One region of the Paenibacillus sp. F4 genome, then DNA from elsewhere that is predicted to be linked to it. Evidence: predicted binding sites of a transcription regulator. Region 1 holds the regulator's gene; each other region holds the start of a gene.
The links. The regulator Rex, encoded in region 1, represses fermentation and respiration genes when NADH is low (regulators of the CRP and FNR family bind a similar motif). The targets are predictions, from matches to a motif close to TTGTGAAATATTTCACAA.
Positions count from the first base shown of each region.

Region 2: the regulator Rex is predicted to act here: its motif matches at 1,371-1,388, upstream of C1T21_RS11810 (phosphoketolase family protein).
Region 3: the regulator Rex is predicted to act here: its motif matches at 1,501-1,518, upstream of C1T21_RS04455 (formate/nitrite transporter family protein).
Region 4: the regulator Rex is predicted to act here: its motif matches at 1,203-1,220, upstream of lpdD (prenylated flavin chaperone LpdD).

Region 1 is NZ_POVS01000013.1:290,730-293,941, forward strand. Features, by position in the region: gene dinG (ATP-dependent DNA helicase DinG) at 1-924, shown strand, start outside; gene C1T21_RS14600 (redox-sensing transcriptional repressor Rex) at 969-1,622, shown strand; gene C1T21_RS14605 (amidohydrolase) at 1,609-2,910, shown strand; gene C1T21_RS14610 (cell wall elongation regulator TseB-like domain-containing protein) at 2,948-3,212, shown strand, end outside.
Region 2 is NZ_POVS01000011.1:57,097-60,308, forward strand. Features, by position in the region: gene C1T21_RS11800 (glycosyltransferase) at 1-133, opposite strand, end outside; gene C1T21_RS11805 (GntR family transcriptional regulator) at 490-1,212, shown strand; gene C1T21_RS11810 (phosphoketolase family protein) at 1,507-3,212, shown strand, end outside.
Region 3 is NZ_POVS01000006.1:419,837-423,048, forward strand. Features, by position in the region: gene C1T21_RS04450 (FAD-dependent oxidoreductase) at 1-1,205, shown strand, start outside; gene C1T21_RS04455 (formate/nitrite transporter family protein) at 1,593-2,438, shown strand; gene C1T21_RS04465 (molybdopterin-containing oxidoreductase family protein) at 2,798-3,212, shown strand, end outside.
Region 4 is NZ_POVS01000017.1:161,101-164,312, reverse strand. Features, by position in the region: gene C1T21_RS19370 (DUF4190 domain-containing protein) at 1-6, opposite strand, end outside; gene C1T21_RS19365 (hypothetical protein) at 230-817, shown strand; gene lpdD (prenylated flavin chaperone LpdD) at 830-1,177, opposite strand; gene C1T21_RS19355 (S8 family serine peptidase) at 1,357-3,212, opposite strand, start outside.

The sequences.
Region 1 (3,212 bases):
ACAACCGTATACTGGCTCGAAGCGAGTGGGCAATTCCGCAGTAAATCATTACAATTTTATGCGGTGCCCGTCGATGTGAGCCGCCAGTTGAAAGAAATGTTTTTTGACAAAAAAAGAAGCATTATTCTGACGTCTGCTACCTTATCGGTAGATAAGTCGTTTCAGTACATGATCGATCAGCTCGGCTTGCAGGAGGCCGCAGATCAAGAGCGGCTGATGACTTCGCAGCTCCCGTCACCCTTTAATTACAGGGATCAGGTGTTGCTGGTCATTCCACGGGATTTCCCAAGCGTGAAGGGCAGTGTAGGAGATGCACACTTTGTAGATATGCTCGTTAGCTCTCTAGGAGCGACTGCTCAGGCGACGCGGGGGAGAATGCTCGTTCTGTTTACTTCCTATCGGATGCTCCGGCAAGTGTATGAGCCGCTCAAAGAGGCCTTAGCATCCAGCGAAATTACTGTGCTGGGACAAGGTGTGGACAGTGGGAGTCGCAGCAAGCTAACCCGCCGTTTTCAGGAAGCCAAAGCTTCTGTATTGCTGGGAACCAGCAGCTTCTGGGAAGGCGTCGATATTCCGGGGAAGGCTCTGACTTGTCTGGCCATTGTTCGCTTGCCGTTTCAACCGCCGAATCACCCGTTGCTGGAGGCAAAAAGCGAGCTGCTCCAGCAGCAGAAGAAGAATCCATTTATGAAGCTGTCTGTACCACAAGCGGTCATTCGCTTCAAACAGGGATTTGGTCGGTTGGTTCGTACAGCGAGCGACCACGGGGTCGTTATCGTTTACGATACGCGTGTGATCGAATCCTATTACGGAAAGCACTTTTTGTACTCGTTACCGGGACCAAAAATGGAGCATATGCCATCGGAGCAAATGGTGCCCCGCATCGCCGAATGGCTCCAATCTGCCCCGGAGACCGAGGCATAACGGACGGACACTAAGTATGTTCGTTACAATTAGGGGGAGCAAGTATGAAATCAGATAAAATTTCAGAGGCTGTCGTACGGAGGTTACCCGTATATTTACGTTATCTGAATGCACTTCACAAACGGGAGGTGGCTACGGTCTCTTCTCAAGAGTTGGGACAGAGGCTAGATTTGAACCCGGCCCAAATCCGTAAAGATCTCGCCTATTTTGGAGATTTTGGTCGGAAGGGTATAGGTTATGATGTTTCTTATCTAATTGAGAAAATACGCCATATCCTGAAAATCGATCAGCAAATTAATGTAGTATTGGTCGGAGCGGGTAATCTGGGTCAAGCCCTTTCGAATTATAACGCTTATTTAAAAGACAATATGAAGATTGTAGCGGTATTTGATGCGTTTCCGGATAAGGTAGGGACCAAGATCAATACATTGGTCGTGCAACCGATGGATGAACTGGAAGCGACTGTGAAAGAAAAAAACATTCGAATCGGGATTATTACCGTACCTGATTTTGAAGCACAGCACGTGGCTGACAGGCTTATTGAGAGCGGAATTGGAGCGATCCTGAACTTTGCACCGACTACTCTCAAGGCACCGGCCAACATTCGGATTCATGCCACAGACTTTACAACTGATTTGCTTAGCCTCGCTTATTATTTGGAGGACGGAAAGGAAGAAACACAATATGACAGTGAATAAATGGATGATTAAAAACGGCTCTTTTGCCGTAAATGGATCAGAAGCTGGGGTAATCCATGGCTTTATGATTGTGGAAGATAGCCGCATTACTTACATTGGCGAGACTTTGCCTTCGGGTGAGGAAGAGACGAAAGCGATCGATGGTAAGGGGCTATTGTTTTTACCTGGTCTGATTAATACTCATGGTCATGCGGCGATGTCTCTGCTGCGTGGGCATGGAGATGACTTGGCACTTCAAGTATGGCTTCAGGAAAAAATGTGGCCTATGGAAGCCAAGTTTACATCTACGGACGTGTACTGGGGTACGTCGTTGTCAGTGCTGGAAATGCTGAAAGGTGGAACAACGACCTTCCTGGACATGTACGATCATATGGATGAGGTGGCTCGTGTAGCTGAAGAGTCAGGTATTCGTGCAAGTCTGATGCGTGGAGCAATTGGACTATGTTCGGAGGAAGAACAGCGAATCAAGCTGGCTGAGGCCGTGACCTTTGCGCGTAACTGGCATGGTAAAGCAGACGGGCGTATTACAACGATGATGTCACCGCATGCGCCATACACCTGTCCACCTGCGTTTATTGAAAAATTTGTACAAGCTGCGCATGATCTGGATTTGCCGCTGCATACGCACATGTCTGAGACGATCGCCGAAGTGGAGCAAAACGTACGCGACTACGGTTTGCGTCCAGTTGCACACTTGGATAAGCTTGGCTTTTTCTCCCGTCCTTCGCTCGTTGCCCATGGCGTTCATTTGAACGACGAAGAAATAGCTTTACTGGCTGAACGTGGTGTAGCGGTTTCGCACAACCCAGGTAGCAACTTGAAGCTGGCAAGTGGTGTGGCAAGAGTGCCTGAATTGCTGCGTGCAGGGGTTACCGTTTCTCTCGGAACGGATGGTCCTGCCAGTAATAATAACCTGGATATGTTCGAGGAAATGCGTCTGGCAGCACTTATTCACAAGGGTGTATCTGGTGACCCTACGGCAGTTCCTGCGAGTGAAGCGCTGCGTCTGGCAACAGAATACGGTGCAAAGTCAATTGGTTTAAAAGAAGTAGGAGCGTTGGCAGCAGGCAACAAGGCTGACTTTATCGCGCTGGATCTGAATCAGGCACATTTCTTGCCCCGTACAGATCTTATTTCCCATGCGGTATACTCAGCAAGCGCCAAAGACGTGGTTCACGTATGGGTAGACGGTCGTCAGGTTGTGAAAAACGGCGAATGCCTGACTATGGACGAGGAACGTATCAAACATGAGGCACAAGCCGCCTTTGAAGGGCTGCTGTCGCGCTAATTCAGGTGTCACATCCCCTTAGAGAGGAAGCACGGGTTTGAAAAATAAAAAAAAGTGGATAGCGGTCGCCATTTTGGCCGTGATACTGATCCTGGTCAGCATTTTCTGGTATTATTCCTATGTTACTCAAGACCAGGTGGCTGAGGAAAATGCCGCTATCATTAAGGCCAAGCAATCAGGTGGTCTGGTTAGCACGACTCAAACATGGAAGTCTGTGTGGGATCAGGTATATTGGGTGGTTCAAGGGAAAAATGCACAGAATGAAAATATAATGGTGTGGGTTCCTTTTCAAAAAGTGGAGG
Region 2 (3,212 bases), on a different contig from region 1:
TAGAACCGTCATCAGCTACAATGACTTCGAATAGTTGCTTTGGATAGGTTTGTGTCTCAAATGAAGCGAGTGTAAGCAACAATTGCTGGACTCGATTATAGGTTGGAATGATGACGCTGTAGCGGATAGCCAATATGATCTCCCCCCCACCATTCTTATTAGTGAACGTATGAACAAGATAAATAATAACAATGTATTCAAGGATTTTAGCCTGGTCTAGTCAAACATCCCTCAAGGTTCGAAACAGGCTTGGTCTTATTACCGATGTTATTAAGGTGGGGGGGCTGTATTTTCTGCTGTTTTGTAGATACGTTCCGTGGTGTTATGTATGTGTAATCATGGTATTATGCATAGAGATGTAAAGTAAAAGCGAGGACGCTTCCTATTCGGTTGAAAGTCCACTCAGCATACAGAAACAAACACGAGATGAAATGGGCAAGTTATGGTAAACTATATGGAGTTATAGAAGACCTGAAAGAGGAGTACTATATGACACAATTTGTCTATAAGCAAATTATTGACGATCTCAAGATGAAAATCTTTGCGGGAAAGTTTGCAGATATGAGATTGCCAGATGAACGTAGTCTTAGTGAGACTTACCAGGTTAGTCGTAGTTCAATTAAACGTGCTCTGACTAAAATGGAGAATGTCGGAATTATTTTCAAAAAACAAGGTTCCGGGACATTTATTAATCCATTATACATAAGAAATGAATCTATCTTTAACTACGAAGGCTCTAATCTAGGGGTCACTGATAATTTTCAAATGCATGGTAAAAAGCCTAAAATCAAAGTATTAAGTTTTGAGGTCATTCCGCCAACCGAAGAATTACAGCGTGATTTGTTCTTGGAGACTCATGATTTTGTTTACAAAATTGTCCGCTTACGTCTATTTGATGATGATCCTTTTATGATTGAAACAGGCTATATCCCCATTAAAATCGTCCAGAATTTAAATCAGACCATTATCGAGGGATCTATTTTTAATTATTTGGAAGACTCGCGGAACTTGGCCGTCACCAAATCTTTTTTATCCATTTTTGCAGAACCGTCTCAAGAGAATGATCAAAAGCTACTACATTTAAATGAAAATGAGCCTGTAGGTATTATGGAAGGTGTGTTCTTTTTAGATAACGGTACGCCATTTGAGTTTTCTCATATGCGATTTCATTACAAATATTTAAAATTTAATACCTTTGTATCGGTTCACTAATGATAAGACTGGAGAATTCTCCAGTCTTTTTTTTATGGTTTTTAGAAAAGGGTTGGAGCCTGCGATAGCTTCGTTTATAACAAATTTTATTGGTTTATACTTCTATATATATTAATGTAAGAGCTTTTTTACTGTCTTTTTAATTTATATTTCATAGTATGTTCAAAATTTCACAAAATTGGACCGTATCACTTGTGAAAAAGGTTGAATTAAATTGGCGTAGCGTTATGATGGACATGTAGATGAAATTTCCGGAAATAAATTACAAACAAAACTACTTAGGGAGTGGACACCATGTCGTTATCACCCGTGTTAGCAGATTATTCATCTAAAACATATTTGAAAAAACTTGATGCATATTGGCGTGCAACGAACTACATTTCGGTAGGTCAGCTTTATTTAAAAGATAATCCTTTGTTGAGAGAGCCTTTAAAAGATTCAGATGTGAAGGTTAAGCCTATTGGACACTGGGGCACAATTCCGGGTCAAAACTTTATTTATGCACATCTAAATCGTGTTATTAATAAATATGATTTGAGCATGCTTTACATTGAAGGTCCTGGTCACGGCGGCCAGGTTATGGTTTCAAATTCTTATCTGGATGGAAGTTACACTGAAATCTATCCGCAAATTACGCAAGATATCCCAGGCATGAAGAAATTGTTCAAACAATTCTCTTTCCCTGGCGGTATTGCTTCACATGCTGCTCCTGAAACACCTGGATCTATCCATGAAGGTGGAGAATTAGGCTACTCTCTTTCTCATGGTGTAGGTGCCATTTTGGATAATCCTGATCTGATTTCGGCTGTTGTTATTGGTGATGGCGAAGCTGAAACTGGCCCATTAGCCGCTTCGTGGTTCTCTAACCGATTTATCAACCCCATCACGGATGGTGCAGTGCTGCCAATCTTGCACTTGAATGGCTTTAAGATTAGTAATCCAACGATTATGTCTCGTCAATCAAAAGAAGAATTGACCTCATACTTTAAAGGTTTAGGTTGGGAGCCGTTCTTTGTTGAAGGTGAAAATCCGGATCACATGCATCCAGAAATGGCGAAAGTATTGGATACGGCCATCGAGAAGATTGAAGCTATTCAAAAGAATGCGCGTGAAAATAATGATCTTACTCGTCCGGCTTGGCCGATGATTGTATTCCGTTCACCTAAAGGCTGGACGGGTCCGAAGGAATGGGACAACGTGCCGAATGAAAATTCATTCCGTGCCCATCAGGTTCCAATTCCGGTTGATCAAAAAAATATGCAGCACGCACCTGCTTTGTTAGAATGGCTGAATAGCTATAGACCAGAGGAATTGTTCGACGAAAACGGTCGTTTAAACTCTGAGCTTGCTGAAATTCTGCCTACAGGCGATAAACGTATGGGAATGAACCCTGCTGCGAATGCGGGTAACCTCATTAAAGACTTGAAATTACCGGATTTCCGTAACTATACGCTGGATAATTCCGTACCTGGTAAAGTGATTGCGCAAGATATGTCGGTTTTAGGGAAATACGTTAAAGATGTGGTTCTTTTAAATGAAGAAAATCGTAATTTCAGAATCTTCGGACCGGATGAAACGATGTCTAATCGCTTGGCTCCTGTTTTTGAAGTAACCAAACGCCAATGGATGGACCAAATTATTGAACCTAATGATGAATTCTTATCATCCTATGGCCGCGTAATTGATTCTCAATTATCCGAACACCAAGCTGAAGGATTGCTGGAAGGTTATGTATTAACAGGTCGCCATGGTTTCTTTGCAAGTTACGAAGCCTTCCTGCGTGTGGTTGACTCGATGATCACCCAGCACTTTAAGTGGCTGCGTAAAGCAACGGATCAAGGATGGCGTGCAGATATCCCATCACTGAATGTCGTAGCAACTTCAACAGTGTTCCAACAGGATCATAATGGGTATACACACCAAGATCCAGGTTTGTTAGGTCATTTGGCTGATAAAAAACCAGAATTTATTCGGGAGTATCTGCCAGCGGATGCCAATTC
Region 3 (3,212 bases), on a different contig from region 1:
AAGATCCACACGGCCTGTTTTATTCGTCTCCAGATCAACTGTCTGACTTGGGTGTAGTGACCAAGATGCTTCATGAGGTAACGAGTGTGGATACGGCAGGCAAGACGCTGCATGCACGTAATCTCCAAACAGGTGAAGAATTTACAGACACATTTGATAAATTAATTGTGACCACAGGATCATGGCCCATTATTCCAAAGCTGGAGGGCATTGAACTTGATCATATTTTGCTCTGTAAAAACTATAATCATTCCAATGATATCATTGAGAAAGCCCAGCACGTACAGAACATTACAGTCGTCGGGGCTGGATACATTGGTGTTGAACTGGTAGAAGCTTTCCAAATGAACGGTAAAAACGTAACGCTGATCGACAGTGCTGATCGTATATTGAATAAGTATTTGGACCATGAGTATACAGACCGGATTGAAAGTTCCCTGAAGGAACATGGCATTAAGCTGGTACTTGGCGAGACGGTGAGTCGTTTTGAGGGTACGAACGGTAAGGTGAGTAAAGTCGTGACCTCTAAAGGAGAATATGAGACAGAGCTTGTTATTCTCTGCATTGGTTTCCGACCTCAAACGGATCTGCTCAAAGGTCAGGTAGATATGTTGCCTAACGGTGCGATCATTGTGGATAACTATATGCAAAGTAGCTGCCCGGACGTGTTTGCAGCAGGTGATAGTTGTGCAATCCGCTATAATCCGACAGGTAAAACGGCTTATATCCCTTTGGCAACCAACGCAGTTCGTATGGGTACGCTGGTAGCACGTAATCTGGTACAACCAACGATTGCCTACATGGGAACCCAAGGAACTTCGGGTATCAAAATTTACGAAGACAATATCGCAGGAACAGGCTTGACGGAAGCGGCGGCAACGGACGAAGGCATGACTGTAGAAGCTGTAACCATTGAGGACAGCTACCGGCCTGAATTTATGCCAACCTCCGAAAAGGTATTACTGAAAGTGGTATATGAGCAGGAGACACGAAGAATTTTGGGGGCTCAAATTATGTCGAAGGTGGATTTGACGCAATCCATTAACACGCTATCCGTAGCCATTCAAAATCATATGACCATTGACCAGTTGGCCTTTGTCGATTTCTTCTTCCAGCCGCATTATAACAAGCCTTGGAATTTCCTGAACGCGGCAGGTTTACAAGCATTGCCTACAATATCCGAACGAAACCCAGTTACTGTATAATTCGGTTTGTCTGTGACATTGTTCATAAGTTTGTCAACAATCTGAGGCGTACGGACGAATCCTTATAGTACAATATAGAGTAGCATAAGGATCAGGGGGGAAGTAGCTTATGGGTTTGTTTTATATCCTTTTTCTTGTAGTCGTGGCGCTGGTAGGCCTCGGTGGAGTTATTTGGTTCTTGAGAGCAATTGAAAAGGAAGAATACAATTAAATGTAAAGCGCGTAGTAGCGCAGTAGATGTAATAATACAGAAAGACAGTCCTTTTTCCAAGGGCTGTTTTTTTTATAGTTAAGAAAGTGATTTTTTTCACAAACATAATCACTGATTTTAAATAAAATATGAAAGAAGAATATTTTAGTGAAAAGATATTAAAGGAGCGGGGACATATGGCGAGCTATAAACCGGGGCAAATTGCCGAAAAGACGGTGGAAACAGGAGTGGCCAAGGCGAACAACCCGTGGACTGTGGCGGTGGTACTGGGATTTTTGGCAGGTGCATTTATTGCACTCGGGTTTTTGCTGGATATACGTGTTATTGCAAGTGCGCCTAAAGAATGGGGAAGCATTGCCACCTTTATTGGAGCAGCGGTGTTCCCTGTAGGTCTGGTATTAGTTTTGATCGCCGGCGGAGAATTGCTGACCGGCAATATGATGGCGGTCCCTTTGGCGAGATGGGCAGGACGGATTAAGACAGGAGCCATGCTTCGTAATTTGGCGATTATTACGCTCAGTAATTTTGCAGGTGCGTTATTCGTTGCATTTTTCTTTGGGCATGTGCTGGGTTTGACAGAAACGGGCCCTTACCTGGACAAAGTGGTGGATATGGCAGGACATAAGCTACATGAAAGCTTTTTGCAGTCTTTTATATCGGGTATAGGATGTAACTGGCTCGTAGCACTGGCTGTATGGCTGGCATATAGCACAGACTCTATCGGTGGCAAAATCATGGGGATTTGGTTCCCGACAATGGCCTTTGTCGCTATTGGATTTCAGCACGTTGTTGCCAATATGTTTCTCATTCCGGCGGCTATTTTTGCAGGCCACTTTTCATGGGCTGATTATGTTATGAACTTCATTCCGGTCTGGCTGGGGAATTTGGTAGGAGGTAGCCTGTTTGTGGCTGGAGCCTACTGGTTGGCCTATTTGAAAAAGCCTCAAACCAACGCACTTCCAGTGAATGAATCTCCAACTACTTCTTCGGTTGTATCAAAACCGTTAAGTGATCATGCTTAATGACGTTACTTTGAGCAGAAATGAACAAAGCAAATCCGCCATGACAGGCCCGGGGGAACGAAATCTGTCATGGCGGATTCTTTTGGGAGTGGTCCATGATTTGGCATGGAGGATGAGTGTGCTCTCGTCCCATAATGCCTTGATCTCTTTTACCCTCGGTAAGATATGATGAAACAGGATGTCGAAAAAAATTATGATTCTAAAAAAAATCCGTTTTGCTCTATGCAGCAGACGGATTTTTTTAATATTTTGGAGAGCGGCTGTGTGGGAAAATCCTTCTCTTGCCATAGGCCAAAGCTGTGGATATGATAAGATCAGTGTAATTTTTGGAAACGGTAACGGAAAGGAGCATCAACACTATGGATCATCGTAATAGCGCGCCTCCTGAGGCCACGCTTCAACAAGACTTACAAATGGGGCAGCGGATGACGGAGCAGCAGGACGGTATTTTTCCAGCTGTATGCCCGTTAGATTGCCCGGATACGTGTGGGCTCCTGCTTCACAAGGAAAATGGAAAGATAGTCAAGGTGACTGGGAACCCGGACCATCCTATTACCAAAGGGGCTATTTGTAACAAAGTTCGCAATATGACGGAGCGGGTATATGATCCTGATCGGGTGCTCTATCCGTTGAAACGTATAGGCCCCAAAGGAGAAGGAAAATTTGAACGTATTAGCTGGGAGGAGGCAGTCGATACCATTACAGGTCGGTTCAAGGAGCTGATACGTATGGACGGACCGGAATCTATTCTCCCCTACAGCTTTTATGGCAATA
Region 4 (3,212 bases), on a different contig from region 1:
ACTCATCTGTTAAATTCAACTCCAATACGAAAAATAGCAAATATATAAGTTCAAGGGTACCACAATCTTACAAATCAGGACAGTACTTATTTCAATTTTTTAAATTAGAACGTTAAAAAGAAGAAACCTAGCGATATTAGCACTTTTTGAGGTAACCGGGCATACAGTATTTTACCTGTTACAGATCAATTGCGCTCCATGAGAGCATCCTGCCAAGGAGGTCGGAGCTATGTTATATCGTGCAACATCCCGCAGAAAGGGCTCGCCTCACAAACGTTTAAATGCAGATACACTTAGGAAAATATCCGCTGCCATGCTACCCTTTTACAAAGCTATTGCAACCCGACGTGCGTTTGCAGTTCAATGGTCACGAGCTGTCGTTCAGGCGAATTTGGATCGGATGAAATCCCTTCTCTGCTCAGTAGCTCCATTTGCCGCCAAACAAGGCTTAGGCACGAACGGCATCGGCTACTTTATTTCCTTTTTAGCTCAGCCACCGATGCTCTATTATACGAATGGAACGACGATTCCACCGGGGACTGTGCAGTTTACGTTTGAGCCGAGAGTTCATCGCGCCATCGCGAAAGCCGTTTTTCCGCTGTATCGCGAATTGGCACGCAATCCATGTTTTGCTTCTGCCTTAGCCAAAGCGATCAACAGACAAGACCAGCGTGCAGTTCATGTCATGATCCGTAGTTTGATTCCATCCTCTGCGCTGAAATCCGTACAAATTGAGGATGATGGCTTTGCATTGCTTTTTAAGTATCCCTTTAGCAAGTACCCATATCGCAATCTGCTCTTTCGGGAGTTCACATAAAAAGGTATGCTACTAGCGTGCTTGCTTGAGTTCTCCAATGAGCTCTTTTCCCAGTTGTATAGCCATATCTGTCAGCACTCGGATTTCGTCCTTGGTTGCATGATCTAAATGTGCCCCGCAGCAAATGGCAAAATTGCCTGCAAACTCTTTTCGCAAGCGAACTGCAATTTCTTCGGTAATATAAAACTCCTTGTGATTTTGCAATTGCACAGTTTGAATCGGCTCTAGTCTGGCCCCTGCTGTAATCGTTCCCAAATGGGGCTGATCACCGCCTGAAATGAGTACAATGATATCTTCCCCCATAAAATAGGCATCCAGCACAAGACGGATACGTCCGCTTTCTTTTTGCAAATGAATCATATGATCCTCTCCTGCTAAAATATTATTGTGAAACGATTCACTTTATAGAGTTCTACTCATTGTATCGCTTCCTGAACGGTTCGACAATTAAAAATGGCCCACAGCAGCCTCTATAAACCGTGGCTTGCTGTGGGCCTTCATTGATATTCTAAAACAAGCATTCCATTTCCTACTGGGTGTTAACGGATCGTGATCGTATGCACAGTCTTACCGATTGCGCCGTCATTATCCGTCACCGTTAGCTCCACGGTATACGTTCCAGCTGTGGTGAATTTATGCTTCACCTTGGAACCGACTGCCGTATCGCCATCGCCAAAACTCCAGCTGTAGCTGACGATTTCACCGTCTACATCACGGGAAGCTTTGGCGTTAAATTGTACATTTTTGTTCTTCTTAGCTGATTCATTAGCCTGAATAATGGCTACTGGCTTTTCATTGGATGTAGGTGGATTCGGATCAGGGTTCTGTCCTCCACCATTGGTTACATACAATCTTCCCGGCGCCTCCGTCTCCACTTCATTTCCCGCTGCATCCCTTACCCGGATCACGATGACTCCGCCTTCCAGGTTCAGAGAAGATGAAGTGAAATAAGTACCTTCATAGTGGCCTGATGAAGTCTCATTTAATGGAATATCGTTGCGGCCCAAAGTGGACAGGTTGAAAGGCAGCTCCACATGGAAGGACGCCTCCAAACCGGATGCACTGTCAAAGGATACCCGTACCGACTGCCCTGGAGTAATACGCACATCCTCAGCAGGGTTAATGTTTTCAAGCTTCGGTAGAGCTGTATCGACATACACCGAGCGCGTAACGGTTGTTTCGTTTTCGGCAAGATCCTTGGCCGTCACCGTAATTTGATTTTCGCCTTCGTTGATAAGCAATCGCTTGTTAAAGCTGCCATCACTTCCAAATTCAGCGGGCTCACCGTTAATCGACAATTCGGTGAGGAACTCGTCGTACACGGTACCGATAACACTAACTACACCCGCGTTCGTACGGGCTCCTTCATCAGGAGAAGTCAGGATCAGGCCCGGTTTAGTCTGATCGAGCGTCACAACTACCGTTTCGGAACGATCCGTTAATTTGCCGTATACCGCTGCTTGAACACTTAGCGGATTAGCACCTGGCTGAAGACCAACCGACAAACTGAACTGACGATCCTTCACTTTCGTTGTGCCAGCCAGCTCCTTACCGTTAAAGAGCTGAATATCGGCTCCTTCTGCCGGAGAAGTTCCTGTTACGGTAATCGTCTCTTCCTGCGTATAGGTAGCCTTCGTAGGAGTCGTAATCGTTGGAGCATTCACCGGATATCTGACGATAGCCCGGATCATGTAGTTCCCTTCCTCCTCAGGTGATTGGCTCCATGTGCCGCTTACACCTTGCCAGCTTCGAAGCGCATTGGGACTGCTTTCATCTGTAGCAAGACCCGGCGACTGTGTGCCTACAGCAGACTGTGTATATACGATGTAGAAGTCACCTTGAACCGTCACCGGCTCTGGGAGCTGCACCGTCGTCCATTGTGTCTCATCCCGTACGGCAGTCCCGTCGAATGGACCAGCCAACAATCGTCCAGGTGCTCCTGCCGCACCGGAGGCGTCATAGACAGAATATTGGAATGCCGTTCCTCCCGGATTCGGGAAAGCAGAGTTCCAGAACAAAAGCGATGCTCCTGTCACTTGAGCTACTTCCGACTCAGGCGTCATTCTGACTGCCCATGAATTGCCTGCCGCGTTAAAGGCTCTAGCATTTTCTCCTGTCCCGTCATCGTAGGCAATGCCTCCTTGGAACCCAATGAAAGGTTTCAACGTGACATTCGCTTCCACACTACCGTTCGGAGGAGCAGTAACGGATACACTGTCGCTATAATAATTCTCAGCTGAAATGGACAATGTGTATGTTCCTTCCAGCACGTCCAGCGTAAATTCTCCAGCCTCATTCGTCTCTACCGGAGCAATACGTGCATCCTCCAGCACCAACACTTTCGCTTTTTGGATCGGTTCACCGGATTGCTTGTCGGTAATGACCCCGTGAATCG